Regions from separate parts of the Agrobacterium sp. DE0009 genome, predicted to be linked through region 4. Evidence: predicted binding sites of a transcription regulator. Region 4 holds the regulator's gene; each other region holds the start of a gene.
What was found. The regulator LexA, encoded in region 4, represses DNA repair genes until DNA is damaged. The targets are predictions, from matches to a motif close to TGTTCNNNNTGTGTTCNG.

Region 1 (3,110 bases), 1.1 Mb from region 4:
ACCGATCTGCGGCTTCAGCCCGCCCCCATCAACCCGGACTGGATTGTATCCGGCAACCCGCAGGCCCGCGCGGCCGATCACTCCCGCAGTGGAGACCGTGCGTCCAGCACTGCCATGTGGGATTGCACGGCCGGCGAATTCCGCTGGTTTTTCGGCTGGGACGAAACGGTGTATATTCTGGAAGGCGAAGTGCATGTGACCGCAGAAGACGGTTCGGTCAGCATCCTCAGGGCAGGCGATGTCGCCTATTTTCCGGCCGGAACATGGGCCACCTGGCGCGTGGACGACTATGTCCGCAAGGTTGCCTTCATGCGGCGTCCCTTCCCCAAGGCACTTGCTCTAGCTTACCGCGTCAAGAACAAGCTGTTTGCCGGCCGTTCCTACAAGCTCGCGGCGTGAACCCATAGAACCTGACCCGAGGCGGCACCTCGATAGCGCCGCCCTGGATTTGTGAAGGTTCAATAAAACTCACACCAACGACGCCTTGCAGCAGTTGCCTTTGAATGGGCGCTGCCCTACATCTCCTGAGGTTTTCTGAAGCATTTCCGGTTCTCCTCCGGTCCTGCCGGGGAGCCTGAAAAGACGGGACAATGGGCATGGCGGGGCCGATGACGCTCTCATGCTGCAAGAGGAAGATGCGCATGGCGAAGATCAAGAACGTCGCGATCCAGATGGATCATGTTTCCGGTATCAACATTGCCGGTGACTCCACCTTCGCCATCAGCCTTGAGGCGCAGGCGCGCGGCTACCGGCTGTTCCATTATACGCCTGAGCGCCTCTCCATGCGCGACGGCAAAATTTACGCCACCGTCGAGCAGATGGAGCTGCGCGACATCAAGGGCGACCATTTTTCCCTGTCTGAACCGCAGCGTGTCGATCTTTCGACCATGGATGTCATCCATCTGCGTCAGGATCCGCCCTTTGACATGGCCTATATCACCTCGACTCATCTGCTTGAGCGCATTCATCCAAAGACCTTGGTCGTCAACGACCCCGTCTGGGTCCGCAACTCTCCCGAGAAGATCTTCGTCACCGAATTCGCGGATCTGATGCCGAAGACGTTGATCACCAAGGATGTGGAGGAGATTGCCCGGTTCCGCAACGAGATGGGCGACATCATCCTGAAGCCGCTCTACGGCAATGGCGGCGCGGGAGTGTTCCATTCCGCGCGTGACGACCGCAATTTCTCCTCACTGCTGGAAATGTTCGGTCAGATGTTCCGCGAACCCTATATCGCCCAGCAATATCTGCCTGATGTCCGCAAGGGCGACAAGCGCATCCTGCTGGTCGATGGCGAGCCGGTTGGCGCCATCAACCGTGTGCCTGCGGAAAACGACGCCCGCTCCAACATGCATGCCGGCGGCCGGCCGGAGCCGACGGAATTGACCGCGCGCGAAAAGGAAATCTGCTGCCGCATCGGGCCGGCGCTGCGCGAACGTGGCTTCCTGTTCGTCGGTATCGACGTCATTGGCGACTACATGACGGAAATCAATGTCACCTCTCCAACGGGCATCAGGGAAGTGCGAAAATTCGGCGGTGCCGATGTTGCCAGCCTCTTGTGGGACGCGATCGAGAAAAAACGCGACGCTCAGGATTTCTGACGCGAGGGTAACGATCCAGCTTTGTTCCACTAGTACAACTAGATACAACTAAAATACATCGACAGCGAGAAATGGTTCGCTGGATGTTCTTGTTTTATTCTTTGGCCTGTGGCACGTTGCTTACCAGTAGCTGCAGAGAGGGCTCACCCCTCTCAAACAGCCGGTTTGCGGGGGCGGGCCATGGTCGCAAGGGTCAATACGGTTGCATTTCAAGGAATAGAGGGCGTGCCCGTTGAGGTGCAGGTCATGGTCGCGCCCGGGCGGGTCGGCATCCAGATCGTCGGCCTGCCGGATAAGGCGGTCGCCGAAAGCCGCGAGCGGGTGCAAGCTGCGCTTCACGCCTCTGGTCTTGCCCTGCCGGCCAAAAAAATCACCGTTAATCTCGCGCCTGCGGATCTGCCAAAGGAGGGATCACATTTCGATCTTCCCATCGCGCTCGGTCTTATGGCTGCCCTGGGCGCTATTCCGGCGGAAGCGCTCGCAGACTATGTGGTCCTCGGCGAACTTAATCTTGACGGCACCATTGGGGTGGTTTCAGGTGCCTTGCCAGCTGCGATCGGCGCGAATGCGCTCGGCAAGGGACTGATCTGCCCTGCCGAAAGTGGGCCGGAAGCAGCCTGGGCGGGCGCCGGTATCGATATTCTTGCGCCTCGAAGCCTTATAGCGCTTGCCAATCATTTTCGCGGCACGCAGCGCCTTTCGCGTCCCACGCCAGCCATCCGTCCCAATCCGGTCAATCTGCCTGATCTCGCCGATATCAAGGGACAGGAAAGCGCCCGGCGCGCGCTTGAGGTAGCGGCTGCCGGCGGCCATAATCTGCTGATGGTCGGTCCACCCGGCTCGGGCAAATCCATGCTTGCTGCTCGTCTGCCGTCCATTCTGCCGCCGCTGGAGGCGGCGGAATTGCTGGAAGTGTCCATGGTTCACTCCATAGCCGGCCAACTGTCCGGTGGTAGGCTCTCCGACCGAAGGCCGTTTCGCACCCCACACCATTCCGCGACCATGGCGGCGCTGATCGGCGGCGGTCTTCGCGCTAAGCCGGGCGAGGCCTCGCTCGCCCATCACGGCGTGCTTTTTCTGGACGAGTTTCCCGAGTTTGCGCCGCAGGTGCTGGATGCGTTGCGCCAGCCGCTCGAAACGGGCGAGTGCATCATTGCGCGCGCCAATCACCGCGTCAGCTATCCCGCAGAAATCCAGCTCGTCGCCGCGATGAATCCGTGCCGGTGCGGCATGGCGGGCGAGCCAGGCTTTACCTGTGCCCGGGGTCCGCGTTGCGTCACTGATTATCAGGCCCGCATCTCAGGCCCGCTGCTCGATCGCATCGATATTCGCATCGACGTCCCTGCCGTTTCCGCTGCGGATCTCATCCGTCCGGTGGCGTCGGAATCGAGCTCGACAGTTGCCGCGCGCGTCGCGAGGGCGCGCCTTGCGCAGCAGGAGCGATATGCGACCGCTGGCTTTCCGGCCATTCGCACCAATGCGAGGTGCACGACAACGCTCATCGAAAAA
Region 2 (3,110 bases), on a different contig from region 4:
GATGCGGTCGGTCAGAAGCCGAACCAGCTGTTTGACGTCGCGCACCGGTCTTGATGTGCCCGCTCTTATGGCCTGCAGACCGCTATCGACCCTGTGCAACACCAGATCGATCCGGCGCGCGCCAAGGCCACGTTTTTCCAGCGCGACACAAAGGCCGGTAACCAGCTTCTGGGTATAGCGGGCTATCGTCTCCGCCGCCGCGATCGGTTCGGGAAAGGCGCGGCGTACTTCCACCAGATCGGCCACACGAACCGGTTCGATAGGTTCGCCGATCTCCCCGAAAGCCTGCGACAGACGACGGACGACCTCCGGGCCGAAACGCAGGGTGAGCGGTGCGCGCGGGGCTTCGGCAAGATCGCCGATGGTGCGAAAGCCGAGCACCTTCAACCCGGAAACGACACGGTCTTCCAGCCGCAGCGCGGTCAATGGCAGAGCACTGATCGCCGCCCGCTGCCCGTCTGGCGGCACGATGCTGATTTCCTCTCGGTTGAAACGTGCAAGCGCATGAGCGGCCCCCCAGCTATCGGCAATGGCCGCGCGGGCGGCAAAGCCTGCGGCATGCAGACGGTTGACCATGCCGCTCAACATCAGCGTCTCATTGCCGTGCAGATGGTCCGCACCCGCCGTGTCCAGCACCAGCCCATCAGGCGCATCGGCGGCGACGATAGGGGCATAAATGCGCAGGAAATGAAATGCGAGCTGTTGAAGCGCACGGGCATCTCCCGCCGCATCCAGATCTTCCACAAGAAGACCCGGCACCAGCGCCTGCGCCTTGCTGACCGGTGTGCCTGCCCGGATGCCTGCCGCCTTTGCGGCCTTGTCGAGCGCAAGCACCAGCCGGCGGCTGCCCTGGCGACCGATCATGACCAGCGGCTTTTCAGCCGGCGGCGCGTTCTGTCCCAAAAGACGCCGGAAACGATCCGTCGGCCATGTCGGCAGGTAGAGCGAGACGACCCTTTGCATCACAGGCTTCCACTTCAAATTCGGCGCTTTCGCCGCCGCGACATCGCAAGAGTTCCAGCAACCAGCGCGGCCTACCCACACCCGGCACCGGCAAGGGCGCTGAAGGCCGCACGGAGATACGCCAGCGGGTGACGGCCGCTGTCGGTTCACCAAACAGCTTGGCATCGTCCGCACGCCGGAAACGACGGATGGCAAGGCCGGTCACGCCTGATGTTTCCGCCGCCAGTTGCAGTCGCCGGGAAGCATTCATCGGCAGTTTCGCCATTTCACCCATCACCACGCCGAAACCGTTGCAGCGCAGCCCTTCTTCGAAACAGTCGAGCACGCCTTTTTCATCACGACATTCAACGATGATGAGCCGGTTCTGCGACAGGCCCGCCTGCGTCAGACCCGGCATGAACAGATCCCGACGGGTGACGCACCATAAAACCTTGCCGGAAAGCCTTGCCGCCACACCAGCCGCAAAGAGCGCGGCGGCCGCACCATCGGCAGCGCCGTTGCCAGCGCCGCTCAGCTCATGCAGGCAACCAAGCTTGAGCCCGCCTCCCGGCAGGTGATGGTCGATGGCATCCACACCGAAAGGCAAGGTCTCGTGCAGGCGCTGAGCGCCGTTACCGATCCTTTCCAGCCTTTCACGCAGCTCTTCGACAACGAGCAACTGATCCGCGCGCTTTTGCATGGCATGACAGGTTTCAACTTGGGTTATTCATCTTATTGTTCTTGTTTTGTTCCTATTTCAGCAAAGAGTCAAGCAATAGGCTGACGCTCATCAACAGTTTACATGGGGGGACGGGATTCTGCCCTTGCAGCCCTTCGTCCCACCGTTAAAACGGAAGTGTCCGCTCGCCCCGTGTTTACCCCGACAACGGCAACGGACATCATGGTTTGGAGGAACCACCGATGATCGCCAGCATCTTGATTGCCGTGGTTGCGGCCATCCATATCTACATCGTCATTCTGGAAATGCTGCTGTGGGAGAAGCCAGCCGGCCGAAAAGCCTTCGGTCTCTCGGCAGATTTCGCCCGGCAGACAAAGGTGCTTGCCGCCAATCAGGGACTTTATAACGGCTTTCTCGCAGCCGGGCTGATCTATGGGCTCACACAGGGCGATGAAGGGTTGAGCTTCAAGCTCTTCTTCCTGATCTGTGTGCTGGTGGCCGGTATTTTTGGCGCGATCACTGCCAATATGAAGATCCTGTTCATCCAGGCATTGCCGGCATTGTTTGCCCTTGGCTTCCTCTGGCTTGGAGCATGAACCGATGACCGCCTGGAACGACACCTCCGCAAGGGACGCACTCAACCGCATCTTCATGGCCGCCGTCGCCAGCGCCGATCCGGCAAAGGTGTTGCAACACCACCTGCCCTCCCCGCCCAAAGGCCGTTGCGTGGTGGTTGGCGCGGGCAAGGCCTCCGCCGCCATGGCCGCAGCGCTTGAAGCGGCATGGCCAGATGTCGACCTTTCAGGCGTGGTGGTGACACGTTACGGCCATGCCGTGCCGACTGCGCGTATCGAGATCATCGAAGCCTCGCATCCGGTGCCGGACGACAGGAGCGCCGAAGCGGCAAAACGCATTCTCGCCGCCGTCAAAGGGTTGACTGCAGACGACATGGTCATCGCATTGATTTCCGGCGGCGGTTCGGCGCTGATGGTCGCACCCGCCGAGGGAATGACGCTTGCAGACAAGATGGCGGTTAACCGCGCGTTACTCGCCAGCGGCGCTACGATTTCCGAAATGAACGCCGTGCGCAAGCACCTCTCGCGTATCAAGGGCGGGCGGCTGGCACTCGCTGCCAGACCGGCAAAGGTTGTTTCACTGCTGATTTCCGATGTGCCTGGTGATGACCCCTCGGAAATCGCCTCCGGTCCGACGGTTGCCGATCCGAGCGATATCGAAACCGTGCGGGAAATCGTCACGCGCTATGCCCTCGATCTCCCCGAAACCGTGCGTCAGGTGCTGGAAAAAGGTGAGGAAACCCCGAAGGCCGGCGATATCGACGAGGATATCCGGCTCATCGCGGCTCCCTCGCTCGCCCTGCAGGCGGCAGCGGACGAGGCAGTGATGCTAGGGCTAATGCCTCTTATCCTCGGGGATTCGCTGGAAGGCGAGTCGAAAGATGTCGGTGCGGTCATGGCCGGTATTGCGGTTT
Region 3 (3,110 bases), 670 kb from region 4:
CGGCTCTCAAAGCAACGACAATTGCACGCCCGAACCACCGGGTGGCACGAAGAGATCGTCGCGCAGGTGAATGGCCCGTCGGACAAGTCCAAGCCGCTTCGTCGCCATTTCGAAACGACGACCGATCTGCCAGGCATAGGGGCCTTCGCCTTTCATGCGCTTGCCAAACTCCGCGTCGTAATCCTTACCGTCCCGCATGGATCGTACCAGCGACATGACATGGCGGTACCGGTCGGGATAGGTGCGCAGCAGCCAGTCGCGAAACAGCGGGCTCACTTCCAGCGGCAGGCGCAACAGCACGTAGGAGGCCTCCGTCGCGCCGGCGGCCTTGCCAGCCTCGAGAATGCGCTCGATTTCGTGATCGTTAAGGGCTGGAATGACAGGCGCCATCATCACGGCCACGGGAATGCCGGCCTCTGTCAGAGCCTTCACGGCCTCCAGCCGCTTTTCAGGTGTCGCGGCGCGCGGCTCCATGTTGCGTGACAACTTGCGGTCCAGCGTTGTCACGGACATGCCGACCTTGGCGAGCCCCTTCTTGGCCATCGGCCCGAGAATATCGATATCCCGTTTGATGAGCGCTGATTTTGTGACGATAGCGACGGGGTGATCGGCCTCTGCCAGCACTTCCAGTATCTGCCGCATGATGCGCCATTCGCGCTCGATCGGCTGGTAGGGGTCGGTGTTGGTGCCGATGGCGATCACACGCGGCTTGTAACCCGGCTTTGCCAGTTCGCGTTCCAGAAGTTTCGCGGCATCCGGTTTGGCGAAGAGCTTCGATTCGAAATCGAGCCCGGCGGAAAGCCCCATATAGCTGTGCGTCGGCCGAGCGAAACAATAGATGCAACCATGTTCGCAGCCGCGATAGGGGTTGATGGAACGGTCGAAGGGGATGTCTGGCGACTCGTTGCGGGTGATGATGCTGCGCGGTTTTTCCACCTGCACTTCCGTGCGGAACTCCGGCATATCCTCGAGCGTCTGCCATCCGTCGTCGAAAACCTCGCGCTGCAAGGCTTCGAAGCGCCCCTCGGGGTTCAGTCCGGCGCCCCGACCGCGGCGGCGATCGATCTCGATGCGCAGGCCGGATGCATCGGCGATCGCATTGGCCATGTCAGGCATATGGCCTGGCTGAAAGGCAGCCTGCCCGTCAAGCGTATGGTTTCTCATCTGGATGCTCCCAGAGCGCCACGCGCCGCAAAAGGCACGCTCAACGCCCTAAACCGTGTCCTTCGGAAGCGACAGTCAGTCGCTCTTCCAATGATTAAATTCCTACATCATCAAAGAGAACAATACAAGAACAAAAATCAAGAAAAGGCCGTTCCTGGATGGGTCGCCCCACCCGTTGGTTCATTAAACGCTATTAATGACCGGCCTGAACCGGTGTAACGAGACGCGGATTTTCCCCTTGTTGGCCCAGTGGCAATTTATTGTGCGATGCGTTAGAGCTATGCCTATGTTGACAGTCATCATGGAATGCCGGGATCAGGAACCGGAGCTGGCGCACACGCTATCTGCGCTTGTTACCGGAGCCGTGGAAGGCCTTGTAAGCGACGTCGTTATCCTCGATCACGGGTCGCGCGATGGATCATCGCGCGTCGCGGATGCGGCCGGCTGCCGCTTTTATGGGCAATGGAATATTGAGGAGATCGTGCAGTCGGCGCGTGGCGGGTGGCTGTTGCTGATCGAGCCCGGTGCGCGCCCGCAGGCGGGCTGGATCGACGAAATTCTGGAGTATGTCGCGATCTGCGCTGAGCCTGCCCGGTTTTCGCCGTCGCGATACCATCGGCGGAATATCTTCAGCCGCATGCTGCGCCGCACGCCACCACTGGAGAACGGCTATCTCCTCCCCAAAAAACAAGCGCTGTCCATCGCAAAGCCGGGCATGGGGCTGACGCAACTGGTAGCCGGGACGAAGTCGCGCCGCCTGAATGCGGAACTGGCGCCCGCCTGGGCGCTACGGACGCTGGCTTAGCGCGAGTGGTAACCCCGCCAGAACCTTGCCGGGGTTCATGATACCAACAGGATCGAAGGCGTGCTTGATGCGCCGCATCAGCTCCATTTCGATACCGGGCCGGATGGCGGCGAGTTCGTCGCGCTTCAGCTGGCCGATGCCATGCTCGGCCGAAATCGAGCCGCCGAGCGACAGCACGATGCCATGCACGATTTCGTTCATCTCCCGCCAGCGGCCGATGAATTCTGCCTTGTCGGCACCGACGGGCTGGGAGATGTTGTAATGGATGTTGCCGTCACCGAGATGGCCGAATGCGCAGATGCGGGCGCCGGGAATGGCGGCAAGCACGGCCTTTTCCGCCGTCGCCATGAATTCCGGTATTTTTGACACAGGAACGGAAACATCGTGCTTGATTGAGCCGCCCTCTGGCTTCTGTGCATCCGATATACTCTCGCGCATGTGCCAAAGCGCCTGTCTCTGCGCCTCAGATGCGGCGATGACCGCGTCCTGAACCAGCCCCGCCTCAAATCCGCGCTCCAGCAGCGACTGCATCATCGTATCGGCCGTTTCGGCCGAATCGGAGGTAGAGATGTCGATCAGCGCGTACCAGTCATGGCGCTGTTCCAGAGGATCACGCACGCCGGGAATGTTTCTGGCGGTAAATTCGACGCCGATTCGCGGCATAAGCTCGAAACCGGTCAGCGCCGTGCCGCAGAGATTGGAGGCCATCTCGAACAGTTTCAGGGCGTCCCCGGTTGAGGCAAGTCCGGCAAAAGCGACCTGATGGCCGAGCGGTTTGGGGAAAAGCTTCAGCACCGCGCCGGTGATGATGCCGAGCGTGCCTTCCGAACCGATGAAGAGATCGCGCAGATCGTAGCCCGTATTGTCCTTTTTCAGCCGGCGCAGCCCGTTCCAGATTTCGCCTGTCGGCAGCACCACCTCGAGCCCGAGGCAGAGCTGGCGCATGTTGCCATAGGCCAGCACCGCCGTGCCGCCGGCATTGGTGGCGAGATTGCCGCCGATGCGGCAGGAACCCTGAGAGCCGAGCGACAGCGGAAACATGCGTTCCACTGAATCCGCGGCCTTGTGAATGTCGTCAAGAATGCAGCCGGCATCGGCGACGATGATATTGGCGACGGGGTCGGTGTCACGGACGCGGTTC
Region 4 (3,110 bases):
GGCGATATTTATGAAGCTCAACAATTCGACGACCATGAAACGGGCATGTTTTTCATGCGTGTCGCCTTCTCCATGGCCGGCGACGAGGCAGGCTTTCGCAATGGACTTGCCGAGGAGATCGATCGCTTCGCTCTCGACGCCACGCTGCGTCCAGCAGGTGCGCCGCGCAAGCTGCTGCTGCTCGTTTCCCGCTTCGACCACTGCCTCGGCGATCTTCTCTATCGCCACCGCATCGGCGAATTGAATGCCGAGATCGTCGGCATCGTCGGCAACCACCCCCGCGAGGCCCTGAACCTCACGCTGATGGGCGGGATAAAGTACCATCACCTGCCGGTGACAAAAGACAACAAGGCCGAACAGGAAACGCGCATCAAGGACATCATCGAAGAAACGGGCACCGACCTCGTCGTTCTTGCCCGCTACATGCAGATCCTGTCGGACAACTTCTCCGAATACTTATCCGGGCGCTGCATCAACATTCACCACTCCTTCCTGCCGGGTTTCAAGGGCGCAAAGCCCTATCACCAAGCCCATGAGAGGGGCGTCAAAATGATCGGTGCAACGGCCCATTACGTCACCCGCGATCTCGATGAAGGGCCGATCATCTGCCAGGACGTCGAGCCGGTCAGCCATGCCGATACACCGGATGAGCTGGTCCGCAAGGGACGCGACATCGAGCGACGCGTGCTGGCCCGGGCGGTTTCATGGCACCTTGAGGACCGGGTGCTTCTCAATAAGAACAAGACGGTCGTTTTCGCGCGATAGCACAGCCCGATCTACACCCTGACCTGAAACGCGGAACAAATGGGACGCGTCGGGGCCCCGCCTGGGAACGACTTCTGGAGCTTTGGTTACCTCCAATTTGCAAAATGTAAATCCGAGCGAAGCTTAACCAGATTTTAGGGGATTGCGGAACACATATGGAACATATAGTGTTCGTTCTGTATTTGTTTCGCGACTCCAACGACGATTCTCAAGGGTGTTTTCCTCATGCTCACGCGCAAACAGCAGGAATTGCTTCTCTTCATTCATGAGCGAATGAAAGAGTCCGGCGTGCCGCCCTCCTTCGATGAAATGAAGGATGCACTCGATCTTGCTTCCAAATCCGGCATCCACCGGCTGATCACGGCGCTCGAAGAGCGCGGGTTTATTCGCCGGCTACCCAACAGGGCTCGAGCGCTCGAAGTCATCAAGCTTCCGGAGGCCTATACGCCGGGCGCAAGGCCGCAGCGCGGCTTCTCACCGAGCGTTATCGAAGGCAGTCTCGGCAAACCGAAAACGCCGGAGCCGCCCCCTGCTCCCAAGGCACCCGCAAATGACATTGCAGGTGCGGCGACCGTACCTGTCATGGGCCGGATCGCTGCCGGTGTGCCGATCTCGGCCATTCAGAACAATACGCATGACGTGGCCGTTCCAGTGGACATGCTAGGCTCAGGCGAACATTACGCGCTTGAGGTCAAGGGCGATTCGATGATCGAGGCCGGCATCTTCGATGGCGATACGGTCATCATCCGCAATGGAAATACGGCCAATCCGGGCGATATCGTTGTGGCGCTGGTGGATGATGAAGAAGCCACGCTGAAGCGGTTCCGCCGCAAGGGTGCATCCATCGCGCTGGAAGCGGCGAACCCGGCCTACGAGACCCGCATTTTTGGGCCTGATCGGGTGAAAATTCAGGGCAAGCTGGTGGGGCTTATCCGGCGCTATCATTGATGCCGCCGTCGGTCTGGATAAAACCGGATCGATTGGCAAGACATATCTAGCCTTCAAGATGAATGGCGCGTCATTCCGGTGGATTGATGCGCTTTTTTCTTTTGAAGGCATGAAGGTGCTTTTGAAAGGGTCAAGGCGGGTTTGACACGAATTCGGCCTGGATGTCGTTCACCCATCAACGGGCTTTATGAGTGCGATGGATTCTTTGCGATATTCGCCGCAACGTCGCTGGTATAAAACTGCGACACAGTCAGGAGACACGCCATGTATGATCTTTATATCGCAAACAAGAACTACTCCTCCTGGTCGCTGCGGCCATGGGTGTTGATGCGCACGCTCGGTATTGCCTTTGAAGAGAAACTCGTTCCCTTTGGCGAAGGCGTCTCATTTTCCACCTTTTCTCCCACCGGCAAGGTCCCCTGCCTCGTCGATGAGGGTGTGACGGTCTGGGAATCGCTGGCGATCGCGGAATATCTCGCCGAGCGTCATCAAGGGGTCTGGGCAAGCGACAAGCAGGCCAGAGCCTGGTCGCGTTCGGCGGCAAGCGAAATGCATGCGGGATTTTCGTCGCTGCGCAATCTCTACCCCATGTCGGTCGGCATTCGTGTCACGCCAAAGCGTGGTGATGCCGGGCTGGCAGCTGATATCAAGCGTATCGATGTTTTGTGGAGCGAAGGCCTTTCGACCTTCGGTGGTCCTTATCTCGCCGGCCAGAAGTTCACGGCAGTGGATGCCTTCTTCTGCCCCGTGGCATTCCGTTTCCAGACTTATGGTGCGGATCTATCCCCCGCAGCAAAGGCCTATTGCGATCGCCTGCTCGCCCTGCCCGCCATGCGCGAATGGTATGAGGCAGGCCTGAAAGAAATGTGGCGGGACCCAGCGCATGAAGACGAAATCGCCAGCATCGGTCAGTTGACTGCGGATCTGCGCGCGAAGGCTTGAGACGATTTGCCGGCGGCAATCATTGCGACGCCGCCAGCAGACGCGTGATCGTTTCCGGTAGCTCATGCTCGTAGCGACCAGATTTCCAATCGTAATACCGATGTTCGCTCCAAGACCGGTTCATGCCTGCGGTCGAAGCGCGCAGTTTTTCCACGACGCCCGGCTGATTGGCTGACGCGAAGTTGATCTCCACTGAACCAATGCGCCGCAAGATGTCTCGATTGAGAAGCAGCGCGCCTGAGCGGCACTGTGAAAACGAGGTTCTCTGGGAAACAATGACGACGTCGGCGATGTCACATGCCTTTCCAGCCAGACGCCCTTCCTCCAGCACGATGATCCATTCGCCGCTCTGTGCCTGCGCCACGCACCAGCGACCCCGCTTGCAGGTGAAAACGCCCGGCGTTCCCGCTTTCAGCGCAACCGCCATCTCGCGTGCGGCGGCTCGCAACTCCTCC

Region 1: FS804_RS08260 (YifB family Mg chelatase-like AAA ATPase) is a predicted target of LexA. The motif match lies at 1,686-1,703, and genes of this name have one in related genera.
Region 2: FS804_RS16535 (ImuA family protein) is a predicted target of LexA. The motif match lies at 1,679-1,696, and genes of this name have one in related genera.
Region 3: FS804_RS06255 (PA0069 family radical SAM protein) is a predicted target of LexA. The motif match lies at 1,280-1,297, and genes of this name have one in related genera.

The regions. Positions count from the first base shown of each region.
Region 1 covers NZ_VEIU01000001.1:1,640,513-1,643,622, reverse strand. The annotation lists gene FS804_RS08270 (cupin domain-containing protein) at 1-399, shown strand, start outside; gene gshB (glutathione synthase) at 642-1,601, shown strand; gene FS804_RS08260 (YifB family Mg chelatase-like AAA ATPase) at 1,782-3,110, shown strand, end outside.
Region 2 covers NZ_VEIU01000004.1:218,616-221,725, reverse strand. The annotation lists gene FS804_RS16540 (DNA polymerase Y family protein) at 1-963, opposite strand, end outside; gene FS804_RS16535 (ImuA family protein) at 878-1,642, opposite strand; gene FS804_RS16530 (DUF1304 domain-containing protein) at 1,864-2,217, shown strand; gene FS804_RS16525 (glycerate kinase) at 2,222-3,110, shown strand, end outside.
Region 3 covers NZ_VEIU01000001.1:1,216,756-1,219,865, reverse strand. The annotation lists gene FS804_RS06255 (PA0069 family radical SAM protein) at 7-1,164, opposite strand; gene FS804_RS06250 (hypothetical protein) at 1,451-1,969, shown strand; gene FS804_RS06245 (FAD-binding oxidoreductase) at 1,952-3,110, opposite strand, start outside.
Region 4 covers NZ_VEIU01000001.1:549,029-552,138, forward strand. The annotation lists gene purU (formyltetrahydrofolate deformylase) at 1-765, shown strand, start outside; gene lexA (transcriptional repressor LexA) at 991-1,713, shown strand; gene FS804_RS02820 (glutathione S-transferase family protein) at 1,978-2,655, shown strand; gene FS804_RS02825 (ComEC/Rec2 family competence protein) at 2,675-3,110, opposite strand, start outside.